DNA from 3 places in the Terrabacter sp. Soil811 genome. Region 1 is predicted to be linked to each of the others. Evidence: riboswitches for the same ligand, from Rfam matches in the RefSeq annotation. Region 1 holds a riboswitch; each other region holds the start of a gene.
What was found. Region 1 has a riboswitch for cyclic di-AMP ahead of ASH01_RS18395 (CHAP domain-containing protein). Riboswitches for the same ligand answer to the same signal wherever they lie in the genome.
Positions count from the first base shown of each region.

Region 2: it holds a riboswitch for cyclic di-AMP, as region 1 does, so the genes downstream of both, ASH01_RS21870 (C40 family peptidase) here and ASH01_RS18395 (CHAP domain-containing protein) in region 1, are expected to answer to the same signal.
Region 3: it holds a riboswitch for cyclic di-AMP, as region 1 does, so the genes downstream of both, ASH01_RS03925 (LysM peptidoglycan-binding domain-containing protein) here and ASH01_RS18395 (CHAP domain-containing protein) in region 1, are expected to answer to the same signal.

Region 1 covers NZ_LMSX01000010.1:235,353-239,557, reverse strand. The annotation lists gene ASH01_RS18405 (GNAT family N-acetyltransferase) at 1-289, shown strand, start outside; gene ASH01_RS18400 (alkene reductase) at 453-1,523, opposite strand; gene ASH01_RS18395 (CHAP domain-containing protein) at 1,803-2,690, opposite strand; cyclic di-AMP (ydaO/yuaA leader) riboswitch at 2,695-2,882, opposite strand; gene ASH01_RS18390 (sortase domain-containing protein) at 3,222-4,013, opposite strand; gene ASH01_RS18385 (CHRD domain-containing protein) at 4,068-4,205, opposite strand, start outside.
Region 2 covers NZ_LMSX01000014.1:13,992-18,196, forward strand. The annotation lists gene ASH01_RS21860 (hypothetical protein) at 487-1,098, shown strand; gene ASH01_RS21865 (DsbA family oxidoreductase) at 1,160-1,843, opposite strand; gene ASH01_RS21870 (C40 family peptidase) at 1,940-2,716, opposite strand; cyclic di-AMP (ydaO/yuaA leader) riboswitch at 2,719-2,894, opposite strand; gene ASH01_RS21875 (metal-dependent transcriptional regulator) at 3,102-3,797, opposite strand; gene ASH01_RS21880 (MFS transporter) at 3,827-4,205, opposite strand, start outside.
Region 3 covers NZ_LMSX01000001.1:845,105-849,309, reverse strand. The annotation lists gene ASH01_RS03930 (serine/threonine-protein kinase) at 1-1,237, shown strand, start outside; cyclic di-AMP (ydaO/yuaA leader) riboswitch at 1,558-1,745, shown strand; gene ASH01_RS03925 (LysM peptidoglycan-binding domain-containing protein) at 1,749-2,399, shown strand; tRNA gene ASH01_RS03920 (tRNA-Thr) at 2,561-2,636, shown strand; gene ASH01_RS03915 (DUF6325 family protein) at 2,798-3,244, shown strand; gene ASH01_RS03910 (hypothetical protein) at 3,432-4,139, opposite strand.

The DNA of each region.
Region 1 (4,205 bases):
GGTCTACCTCGCGGGCGACCAGCGCGGTCGCGGCGGCGGGCGGCGGCTCTACGAGGCGCTGCTCGAGCGGCTCACGGCCCGCGGCTACCGGATGGCCGCGGCCGGGATGACCCAGCCCAACGAGGCGAGCGGCCGGCTGCACGCGGCGATGGGCTTCGAGCCGGTCGGCACCTACCGCGACATCGGCTGGAAGTTCGGCGCCTCGCACGACGTCGCGTGGGTCCAGCGACCCCTCGGCGACCCGCTCCCGTCCGGGGGTGGCGCCGAGAACCCGCCCGAGCCCACCTGACCGGCGAGCGCCGGTGCCCACCTGACCGGCCTACGCCGATGCCCATCCGACCTGGCCCAGTCGAGTGAGCGCTCCGTCCCAGTCGAGTGAGCGCCCCGCCACAGGTGGTCTGTGACGGGGCGCTCACTCGACTGTTACCGGGCGCTCACTCGACGGTGGGGTGTCAGGGGAGGGCGGGGTAGTCCGTGTAGCCCTCGGCGCCGCCGCCGTAGAAGGTGGCGGAGTTCGGCTCGTTGAGCGGGGCGCCCTCGCGCCAGCGACGGACGAGGTCCGGGTTGGCGAGGAACTCGCGCCCCACGGCGACGAGGTCACCGAGGTCGCGCTCGAGGATGTCCTCGACGTCGGCCAGCTCGGTGACCTTGCCGAAGCCGGTGTTGAGGATGACCGGGCCGTCGAAACGCTTGCGCAGATCGCGGACGAGGTCGGACTCCGGGTCGCCGAGGATGCTGAGGTAGGCGAGCCCGAGCGGGGCGATGCCCTCGACGAGCGACTCGTAGGTCGCGGCCGTCTCGGCCTCGTCCTCCTCGAGGACGCCCTGGATGTTGTGCGCGGGCGAGATGCGGATGCCGACGCGGTCGGCGCCGATCGCCTCGGCCACGGCCTTCGTGATCTCGACGGTCAGGCGGGCGCGGTTCTCGGGCGACCCGCCGTAGGAGTCGGTGCGCTCGTTGCTCGACGGCGCGAGGAACTGGTGCGGCAGGTAGCCGTTCGCGGCGTGCACCTCGACGCCGTCGAGCCCGGCCGCGACGGCCTGGCGCGCTGCGTGGACGAACTCCGCCACGAGCGCGGGGATCTCGTCGGTCTCCAGGGCCCGCGGGACGGCATACGCCTGCTGGCCGTTCGGGGTCACGATCTCGCCGGGCGCGGCGATGGCGCTCGGCGCCACGCTCTCGAGGCCGCCCTTGTTGTCGGGGTGGGCGATGCGGCCGGCGTGCATGAGCTGGACGACCACGCGGCCGTCGCCCTCGTGCACGGCATCGGCGACGAGGCGCCAGCCGGCGACCTGCTCGTCGGAGTGCATGCCGGGGGTGTCGAGGTAGCCCTGCCCGACGGCGCTCGGCTGGGTGCCCTCGGTGATGATGAGGCCGGCGCTCGCGCGCTGGCCGTAGTACTCGGCGTTGAGCTCGGTCGGTGCCTGGCCCTCGCCCGCGCGGTTGCGGGTCAGCGGGGCCATGACGAAGCGCTGGGGAAGGTCCCAGCGGCCGATGCGGATGCTCTCGAAGGCCGTGGACACAGGCCTGCTCCTCACGTCTAGGGGACTGTCGGTGGCGGTTGGCGGCCCCCACCGTCTATCGGTGGAGCCTTCAACTACCTAGGCGACAAGGAGGGCAGGCGGTCGATCATTCCCGTGTGTCCAGGGTTGCGCGTGTGGGGGATCCCACGCGGGCCGGAGGGTTCGGGTGGGTATGCCGAAGGGGAGGATGCGCAGGCATCCTCCCCTTCGTACGCGCTCAGCTCGTGGAGAACTCCGCGGTGGTCGTCGCGGAGGTCGTCGAGATGACGACCCGGTGGGTCACGGCACGTAGATGTACTTCATGCCGGGACCGTCGGTCAGCGTGCGCGTGTTGTAGTTGTACGCACCGGCGAGGGCGTTCATCTCGATGATCGTCACCTCGTTGCCGTTGACCGCGGTCACCCAGGCGACGTGGCCGACGCTCGAGGAGCCGTGGACGCCGGGCTGCATGACGAGGATCGACCGCGTGCGCGGCGTGCCCGTCACGGTGTAGCCCGCGGATGCTGCGCCCGAGGCCCACGCCATGGCGTTGCCGGTCCAGCCGCCGGGGTAGTAGCCCTCGGACTGGTACCACTTGTTGAGGGCGCCCCAGGTGCACTGGCCCGCGGTGGCCCAGTTGGAGGAGGCGCGCACGCCGGACGAGGCGCTCGGTGTCGTGGAGTTGACGCTCGCCTTCGCCGACGACGTGCTCGTCGTCAGCGTGGCGCGGGTCAGGTCGCGGGAGGCGCGCTGGGAGGCGGTCTTGCGCTGGGCGGCGGCCTGGGCTGCGGCCTTGGCGGCAGCCCGCTCGGACTTGACCTGGACGTCCTCGATGACCTGCGGCTTGGCCGGCGCGACGCGGTGGGCGACGGCCTTCTGCGCGGCCGGGGCGAAGCCGATCTTCGACAGCGCGGTCGACGCGGCCGGGGTGGCAGCCGTGGCCGGACCGACAGCGGCGGGAGCCGCGGCGTCGACACCGGCAGCAGCCGCGACGTCGCCCGAGTTGGGCGACAGGGTGTCGGCGCTCGCCGGGTTGGCGAAGGTGGCGACCAGGCCACCGGTGGCGGCGACGACGGCGCCCGCCTTCATGGCCGGCTGAGCCGACTCACGGGCGAGGAGCTTGAGTTCGTTGAGGGGGTTGTGGCGGCCTGGCGCACGATGGCGACCGCGGATGTTCTCAGTGTTCACGCGTGTTACCTCTCCGCGCCTACGAAGTTAGCTGTCGGGTTCGGGCGGAAAGGTGCCCGGGCCACCCCCGCCCCGCGATGCTCGCGTGGCGGGTGGGTCTTCACCCCAAGGACGTCCGAAGTCGTTGCGTAGGACGTCCGGAGAAACGTGTGGTTCCTCCGCTCCTGTCACAAGGTTCGATCTCTCTCGTCAGGCGGTGACAGGACTAGGCGGTCCACCTCGCGAGAGCCCGGCCAGGTGGCCGAACTCCCGGAAGACTAGACGAGGCGGCTGGCAAATGTCACGCCACGGTAACGACGACGCGCGCCGATCGCCCCTGAATGTCCGAAGTGCCCGTCTATACCAACGCTTTACCTTCAGCTGGGTGAGACGTGGATCACATCCGGAGGGGGTCCTCGACAAGCCCCCCACGGGTATGCCGCGGGGTCCCTCGGTGGGGACCCCGCGGCATACGCCGGGCTGAAGTGGCTCGAGTGTGGCTCGAGCGAGGCTCGACTGCGGGTCGGGCCGGGCGCGGTCCCGGAGCGGTCGTCAGGCGGCGCGCGAGAGGTGGCCGAAGACCACGACGTTGTCGCGGTACTCGTTGCGGCTGTCGGTCGGCCCGCCACACGTCACGAGGCGGATCTCGGCCTGGGTGAAGTCGCCCTTGTAGACGAGCTCGGTCGGGAACTGGGACTTCTTGTAGGCCGCGACCTTGTCGACGGTGAAGGTCAGGTGCGACCCGTCCCGGCGCGACACCTTGACGACGTCACCGGCCCTGACCTTGCCCAGCTCGTAGAAGATGCCCGGGACGCCCGAGGGGGTGTCGACGTGTGCGGCGAGGACCGACGGGCCGAGCTGGCCGGGCGTGGGGCCGGCGTCGTAGATCCCGACCTCCTGGGCCGTGCCCGGCACGGAGATCGTGCCATCGGCCTGGATGCCGAGCCGGACGAAGTGCGAGGAGCGCACCCCGATCGACGGGATCTCGATCGACGTCGGCTCGGACGCCTCGAGGAAGTCACCGATGCCGACGGTGCCCGGCGCGGCGCCGGCCGTCCTGCCCGCCGCCGGTGTCCCACCCTGACCGGGGGACGCCGACGGGCTGGACGAGGACGGGCCGGGCGTCGCGGGGGCGCTGGCCGTGGCGACCCCGCCCGCCGCGGGCTGCGGCGGGCCGGGGGTCCCCGAGCTCCCTCTGAGGCCGACCACGAGCGCGACGATCCCGATGACGACGAGCACTGCCGTGACCGCCAGCGCCGCCGTCACGCCCGCGCTGATGCGGCGGGTGCTGCGTTTGCCGGTGGGCGACGTCGGCTCGGGCGTGGAGCCGGTCGGTGCGCTCATGGTCGGGTCACTCCCGGTCGGTCGTGTCGGTGTCGGTCGCTCGGTGTCGGTCGCTCAGGCGCGCGAGCGGGTGCGACGGGCGGCGAAGGCGCCGGTCCCGGCCGCGGCGAGCAGGGCGCCAGCACCGACGAGCATGAGGGCCTCGTTCTGGCCACCGCTCTTGAGGCCGTCAGCGGCCTGGCCGCCGCCGGT
Region 2 (4,205 bases), on a different contig from region 1:
CTTCTGTCCCCCACCCGTACGCCGACGTCTCGTCGGCTGTCTCGACCCAAGTTCCAGCAGGGTGCGTGACCGGGCGCCGGGTCCCGTCCCCGACCCGTCGGCGCGTCAGCAACGCACCTCACGCATCCTCCCCCCTGGAGACGCTCGAGGGACCGAATCATGGCGCGACATGCCCGCGGATGTACAGGGTTGACGGCGTGCCGGGTGATTTGCGTGCGTTTGCGACACACCTCGGGCGCCGCCACGTCTTCCCCCGTGAGGCGCCGCGCCGGACGCTTGGGCGGGGACCCGGGCGAGCCGGTGGGGGCGACGACCGGCGCATCACGAACGGCGGCGACGGGCTGCGGTCCGACGGGTGGTGGGTGCTCCCGAGGAGGGGACGGGAGCACCCACCGACGCCCGGGCGGGCTTGCCCAAGAGCCGGATCCGACCCGGACCTGCATGCGACGATGGAGACTCCACGACCCGTCACCCCAGGAGCAGCACATGACGGCGACCGACCCGAGCCACGGCTTCCTCAGCGAGCCGGCTCTGACACCGGAGCTCGAGGCCTACTTCGCGAGCGACGTCACCGACCATGGCTACGTCATGAACCTCAGCCGCGTCTGGGCCCAGTCGCCCGCGGCCCACGACACGCTCTTCGCGCTCCTGGCCGACATGGTCTCCGTCGCCGGCCTGAGCTTCCGGCAGCGCGGCATCCTCATCGCCGCGACCGCCTCGACCATCGGCGACTCCTACTGTGCGCTCGCGTGGGGTGGCCGCCTCGCCACCGCAGCCGGCGAGGAGGTCGCAGGCGCCGTGCTCCGCGGAGACGACGAGCCCCTCGACGCCGCCGACGCCGCCCTGGCGACGTGGGCCCGGACCGTGGCGAGCACCCCGAACGCCACCACTCCCGCCGATCTCGAGCCGTTGCGCGCCGTCGGCTTCGACGACCGGCAGATCTTCGCGATCACGGTCTTCGTCGCGCTGCGCCGAGCCTTCTCGACCGTCAACGACGCCCTCGGCCCGCTCCCCGACCACCAGCTGCGCGCCGACGCCCCACCCGCCGTGGACGACGCGGTCTCCTTCGGCCGCCCGGCCGCGGACCAGCCCTCCTGACCGAGGGCGTATGCCGTCCGCCCGGCTCCCCGGGTCGGGCACCCGGCCCGCGCGTTCGCGCTCAGACGGTCTGCGTGGCCACCCCGCGCAGCAGCGCGAGGTAGTCCTCGACCGGGTGGGCTCCGGTCACGGCGGCATACCCGTTGGCGACGACGAACGGCGTCGACGTCACACCCATGGACCGCGCCTGCTGCTCGTCCTCACGCACCTGTTCGGCGTACTCGTCGGAGGCGAGCACGGCCGACACCCGCCGCTCGTCGAGACCGCACTCGCCGGCGAGGCGCTGCAGGACCTCACGGTCGTCGATGGCGAGGCCCTCGCCGAAGTGCGCGGAGTGGAAGCGCTCGACCGCCGCGGAGCGCAGCGCGGGCCCGCCCATCTCGCCGGCGAGGGCGCAGAGCCGGTGCGCGTCGAAGGTGTTGGCGCGCACCGCGCGGTCCCAGTCGAAGACGAGGTCGTCGGCCTCGGCCACCTCGCTGGCCTTGGCGTTCATGAGCCGGCCGGCGCCCGCGTCGCCGCCGTGGCGCACCGAGAGGTGGTCGCTGACGGGCACGGAGCCACCGACCGGGACGTCCGGGTCGAGCTCGAAGGAGCGCAGGCGCACCGTGACGTCGTGCGGCCGCTCGAAGGCGGCAACGGCAGCCTCGACACGGCGCTTGGCGACCCACGAGTAGGGGCAGACCAGGTCGCTCCAGAGGTCGAGCTCGATGATGGTCGTGGACTCGGCAGCAGGCTGATCGGTCATCGACTCAGTCAACCACGGTGGCTGACGGGGCCGGAAAAGCGCTGCGCCCCCACCGGATCCGGTGGGGGCGCAGCGTGTGGCGTGAGAGGTGACCGCTCAGATGCGGCCGTACATCGACGGCGTCGTCCAGATGGAGTGGTTGCCGATGACGGTGCCGGGACGCTGGGCGTCGATCATGCGGCCCGGGCTGACGTAGATGCCCACGTGGTAGATCGGCGAGCCGAAGAAGACGAGGTCGCCGGGGCGCGGGTTGCTGACCGGGGTCGAGGCCGCGGCCTGCGCCGACGCGGTGCGCGGGATCGAGATGCCGGCCTGGCGGTAGACGTAGGACGTGAAGCCGGAGCAGTCGAAGCCGGAGGGCGTCGTGCCGCCGTAGACGTAGGGAACACCGAAGTACGACTGGGCGATGCCGATGATGCCCGTGGCGCTGGGGTTGGGCGCGACGTTGAGGGCGGCCCGGGTGGTCGAGCCGGAGCGCGACGCGCGCTGCTGGGTGGCCTCACGCTCGGCGGCGGCCTTCTCGGCGGCCTTCTTCGCGGCGCGCTCGGACTTGACCTGGACGTCCTCGATGACGACCGGCTTGACCGAGGCCTGCTTGAGGGCGGGCTTGGCGTAGCCGATCGCCGACAGGGCGTTGCCGGCCTTGAGCGTGCCGACGGCGGGGCCGACGGCCGCGGGACCGGCGACCGTGCTGGCGGAGCCGTCAGCGGCGTTCGCGGTGCCGGCGAACGAAGCGACGAGACCACCCGAGGCCGCGACGATGGCGGCACCCTTCACGGCGGGCTGGGCCGACTCCTTGGCGATCGTCTTGAGCTCCGAGATCGCGTTGAAGCGACCGGGGGCGCGGTGGCGCCCGGGAACGTTCTGAGCCACGTTTGACCTCTCGACGCCTACGAGGTGAGCTGTCGGGTTCGGGCTGGAGGTACTGCCCGGCCTTCGCTCGGACCGGTCTCGGTCCACGGAGGGCTTCACCCCGAGGGCGTCTCTCGACGCCCGGAGAAAGTGGTTCCCCCGCTCCTGCCATGCGGTTCGTACTGAGCCTCAGGTCGATGGCAGGACTAGGCGGTCCGACCCGGGGCACTCACTCGACGGGGAGAGCAAGTTCGCCCACCGTACCCAAGTAGGAGTGCCTTGTCACCTTCGAGTTCCCGGAAGTCAAAGAAATTTCAGCGACCTCCGGACGGGGCCGGACGAGGTGTGGCAAGGCCTGCCAAAACGACCCGGCACACCGGGGCAAACCCTGCCGGATACGGCGTGTTCAGGCGGCCTGGCAGAAGACGTGGACGGCCACGTCGTCGGGCAGGGAGACGCCCGTGGACGGCTCGCTGCCCTCGCGGACGGCGACGACCCGGCCGCCGTCACGGACGACCTCGACGCGGGCGCCGGGCACGACGCCGGCACTCGTCAGCAGCGCGAGCGCCTCCGGGTCGACCTGGACGGGCTCACCGATGCGACGGATCGTCACGACCGTCGGCGCGGCCCCCACGGCGGCGGTCAGGGTGCTGAGGCCGGTGAGGAAGTCCTCGTCCTGGCGCACCCCGAGCTCCTCGAGACCGGGGATGGGGTTGCCGTAGGGCGACTCGAGCCCCTCGCCGATGAGGCCGAGGATCTTGCGCTCGACCTTCTCGGACATGACGTGCTCCCACCGGCAGGCCTCGTCGTGGGCGTACTCCCACTCGAGGCCGATGACGTCGACGAGCAGCCGCTCGGCGAGGCGGTGCTTGCGCATGACGCGGGTCGCGAGCAGCCGGCCGTGGTCGGACAGCTCGAGGTGACGGTCGCCCGAGACCGCGACGAGCCCGTCGCGCTCCATGCGGGCGACGGTCTGCGACACGGTGGGGCCCGAGTGGCCGAGACGCTCGGCGATGCGCGCGCGGAGGGGCACGATGCCCTCCTCCTCGAGCTCGAAGATGGTGCGCAGGTACATCTCGGTGGTGTCGATCAGGTCCGTCACGGTCATACCTTCTCAGAATCGGAGAGCGGTCAGGGACCGCCCGTCAGTGGCCCCGGCGTCGGCCCGGTCCTCGCGCGTCGGGTCGGGTCGTGCCGTGGCACCCAGATGCGCAGCCAGCCCGCCCCGACCACGGCACCCACGCCGAGCACGACGGCGGAGGCGCCGAGCGACATGATGGCGCTCAGCCCTGACAACGCCAGCGGACCCGCCGCCCTTCCCACGTCCGCGCAGAGCCGCCAACCGCCGAGGAACTGCGCGCGTCCGTCTGCGGGCGAGGCGTCGGCGCCCAGGGTCATGATGAGCCCCGCCCCGAGGCCGTTGCCGAGACCGAGCACGGTCGCCGCGGCCGTCACGGCGACGAGGCTCGTGGCGAGCGGGAGCAGCATCATGCCGAGGCCGAGCACGAGC
Region 3 (4,205 bases), on a different contig from region 1:
CTGGTGGGGCTGGGCCGCCACGATCACGTATGCCGCGTCGGGCCGTCCGCCGTTCGGCCGCGCCCGCATGGACGCCGTGCTCACCCGCGTCCGTGCCGGTGACGTCGACCTCGAGGGCGTCGACCCGCGCCTCGTGCCGCTGCTGCGCGCGTCCCTCTCTCCCGACCCGCGGCTTCGCCCCCACGCCGACGAGGTCATCGCGGCGCTCGAGCTCTACGCCGCCGGCCGCGCGGCGACCGTGCCGACGCCGAGCGGCAACCCGTGGGACGACGGCCGCGTCAGCGCGACCCCCGGAGACACCCAGGTCGTGCAGCACGGCAGCACCGCCGTCATGCCGCCCGTCGGCACAGCAGGCACAGCAGGCACGGCAGGCACGGCAGGCGCCGTGGGCGCTGGTGCGGCCGCGGGGAACCCGGTGCGGTGGGCCCCGCCCCCGACCGGTCCACGGTCGCCCGATCCCGGCCCGGCGGCATACGACCACGGCTGGGACGACGAGCCCACGTCGCCGGACGACTGGGGTGGCGCCCAGGCCTACGATGCCCGACACGGGCGCGGCGGCCAGGACGTCGAACCGGCTCCGCAGGACGGCTACTGGCCCGACGACGAGTGGGACGAGGACGACGAGCCCGCCCAGCGCGAGGGCGACCCGCGCATCGGACTGCCGATGCGCACCGGCCTGCTCGCCGCCGTCGCGATCGCCTGGGTCGGTGCCCTCATGGCGTGGCCGGGCATCGCCCTCGTCGTGCTCGTCGTCCTGTCGGCGCTCGCCCGGGCCACCGATCGCTCGGTGACGGCGCTCGTGCTGCGCCGCTACGACTTCGGCCGCCGGCGCAGCGACGTGCCCTTCGCCGTCGTGTCGAGCCCGTGGCACCTCGTCGTCGGCATCATCGCAACGGGGGTCGGGCTGCTCCTGCCCGTGGCGGTGGCGCTCGCCGGCGTCTTCGCGGCCGCCCTGCTCCTCGCCGGCACGCAGGGGACCGACCTCGGCCCGGGCACACCGATCACGCTCGCGATCGGCGGTGTCCTCGGCCTGCTCATGCTGTGGTGGGGCCCCGGCGGCGCCTCGCTGCGACGCGGTTCGCGCTCGATGGCGCGGCTCCTCGTGCCGGCCGGCCTGGCCGCGCAGATCGTCTCCGGGCTGCTCGCCGTCTTCGGCGTCGCGGCTGCGCTCGTGGCCCTGCAGCACGGGTCGAGCCTCACGTGGGACCCGTTCACGACGAACCCTTTCGGGAAGTGACGGCTCGGCGCACGAGACGGTGAGCGTGCGGGGCGGGGCCTGTGGGGCGTCCGGGCGGCCTCTGTGCGGGGCCTGTGTGCATAGCGCATCGACCTGCATCTGGGGCTGAAAAAAAGATCACGGAAGTGTCTCGACGTGCCTTGTGCGCTGCGGAAACCTCCCGTACCGTCAGTGCTCGGCGGCCTCGACTTTCGGGTCGAACGGGAGCAGCACCACTCGGCTCCCGGGTCGCTTCGTCGCGTCCGGCTCCACACGAACGCTCCCACAACTTCACATGGACACCCATTTATCCGTTCCCTGAGCGCGCCGAGCCTCGCCAGCCAGGGATGTAGCCCACACCCGTGGGCCGGGCGAGGACGGGGGACCCAGTGTGGCCAGTGAGTGCATGTGTGTCGAAGCGCATGTCAAGAGGACGAGATCTGGTCTCGGGGTGAAGTCGCATCCGCGACGGGGCACCTGACGCCCCAACCCGACAGCTAACCCCGCAGGCGCGCGTCAGGAAGGATCACCCATGCAGTACATGTCCAAGCATGCTGCGGCCAAGAAGATCTCGGCCAAGCAGCGCATCGCGGGAGTCGGAATCGCTGGAGCCGCCACCATCGTCGGTGGGATCGCCACGGGCGGGTCGGCCAAGGCCGCCTCGGTCTGGGATCGCGTCGCCCAGTGCGAGTCGAGCGGCAACTGGCACATCAACACCGGCAACGGCTACTACGGCGGCCTCCAGTTCGTGCAGAGCACGTGGCGTGGCTACGGCGGCACGGCCTTCGCGTCGCGCGCCGACCTCGCCACGCGGGCCGAGCAGATCGCCATCGCGCAGCGCGTCCTCGCCTCCCAGGGCCCCGGCGCCTGGCCGGTGTGCTCGCAGCGGGCCGGCCTGACGCGGGCCAACGGTGGCGCGACGACGAACCCGGTCTCGCGGTCGACCGTCCGCAAGCCCGTGACGACGAAGAAGGTCGTCAAGAAGAAGACGTACGCGACGAAGCCCACGGTCAAGAACACCGCCAAGGGCGCGAAGGTCACCGTGCACAGCGGCGACACCCTCGGCAAGATCGCCGCGCGCTACCACGTGGCCGGCGGCTGGAAGGCCCTCTGGAAGGCCAACGGCGCCCGGGTCACCAACCCGAACCTCATCTTCGTGGGTCAGACTCTGCGACTCCCGTGAGTTCCTGATACAACTGAGCCGGACGGCCTCGCGCGACCAACCCCTGGGTTTGCGCGGGGCCGTCCTTCTCATGTCCGGCGTCGGCTCGCGCCCGGTGTTTGGGCGTATGCCGTCCCGCTCGGTTACGCTTTCGCCCGTCCGCGGCGCTCGCGCCGAGACGTGCTGGCGTGGCGCAATTGGTAGCGCACCTGTCTTGTAAACAGGCGGTTAGGGGTTCGAGTCCCCTCGCCAGCTCCACCGTGACGTGCGAGTCCGGCTGACGGGCCCGCATCTGCGTGCCCACGGCGAGAGGCTCATCCCCGGCGGATGACGCGGGACGGACGAGCGGCTCCTAGCGTTGGGATCGGTCCCCCATCGGACGCACCGATCCATCGGACGCACCTCAAGGAGAAGATGACATGACTCTCAACGTCGACGAGCTCGGTCCGGTGGACTGGATCGTCGTGGAGTTCGAGGGCAGCACCCTCAACGGCAAGATCGCCCCGATCCTCAAGGACTACGTGGATCGCGAGCTCATCCGGGTCCTGGACCTGCTGTTCTTCAAGAAGGCGGAGGACGGCAGCTTCGAGGCCTTCGAGGCGACCGACCTGGAGGACTCGGAGATCGGCGAGCTCCGTGCGTACGAGACCGAGCTGGCCATGCTGCTCAGCGAGCAGGACGTCGCCGACCTGGCCGACACCATCGAGCCCGGCAGCTCAGCGGCCGTCCTGGTCTGGGAGAACCTGTGGGCGGCTCCCTTCGGCGCGGCGGTGCGTCACGCCGGCGGCCAGCTCGTGGCCAGCGGGCGCATCCCGATCCAGGCCGTCATCGCCGCCATCGAGTCCGACGAAGAGGAAGGAGCCTGACATGCCACTCGCAGCCAGGCGCAGGAGAAGGACAGTGGCCGCCGTCGGCGGCGCCGTCGTCGTCGCGCACGGGATTCACCGGCGCGGTGAACGCCGTGAGGACCGGCGCGACGATCGCCGCGATCGCCGCTGACGCGTGACTCGGGCCGTGGGGCCCGCTCAGGGCTCCACGGCTCCTTGCGCTGCCCTACGCCGTCGCCGGCTCCGGTCGGAACGACGTGACCAGCAGGTGCAGGCTGAGGAGCAGGACCCACAACGGGAAGAGCAGGACGGCCCAGACCGTCCGCGGTGGTGCAAGGAGCAGGACCAGCGCGACGACGAACCCCACGGCCACGAGCCAGCGAGGCACGATCCCGGTGCGACGGCCGAGGTTCGTGACGACCATCGTGAAGACCGCTGCCATGCGGATGCCGAACGTCGTCAGGAGGGCCGTGCTGACCGCCCCCACCTGCCGGACGTACTCCGGCGAGACGCTGTCGGGCCCGTCGTAGAGGGCGAGCAGGGCTCCGACGTCTGCAGATGCGGCGAAGAGCATGGCGACGAAGAGCAGCCCCGACCCGAGGAAGGCTGTCGCGAACAGCTTGTCCTCGCGGTGCCCGAGACGGGAACGGATCACCCCGATGAACCACAGGAAGGCGATGCCCGCGTACGGGGTGAGCTGCATCGCCAGCGTGACCCTGCCGCGGCGCTCCGCATCGGTGATCCACGTCGAGCGGCCGCCGGTGCCCGGGAGCGCCAGGTACATGAGGATGACGACCGCCCCCAGGAGCACGGCGAAGGCGATCCCGGCGATGGCCGCCGCCCGCGGTGTGCGGATCTCGTCGAGCACCCGCCCCCGTGGTGCGAGGTCGGCCGGTGACTCGGCCCGACCACGGTCGTCCTCATGCATGCTCATGCTCCAGCCGTGGGCCCGTGCGGCCTTCGTCGGGACCGATCGTGTGACGACCCTGCGGGGGTCGGT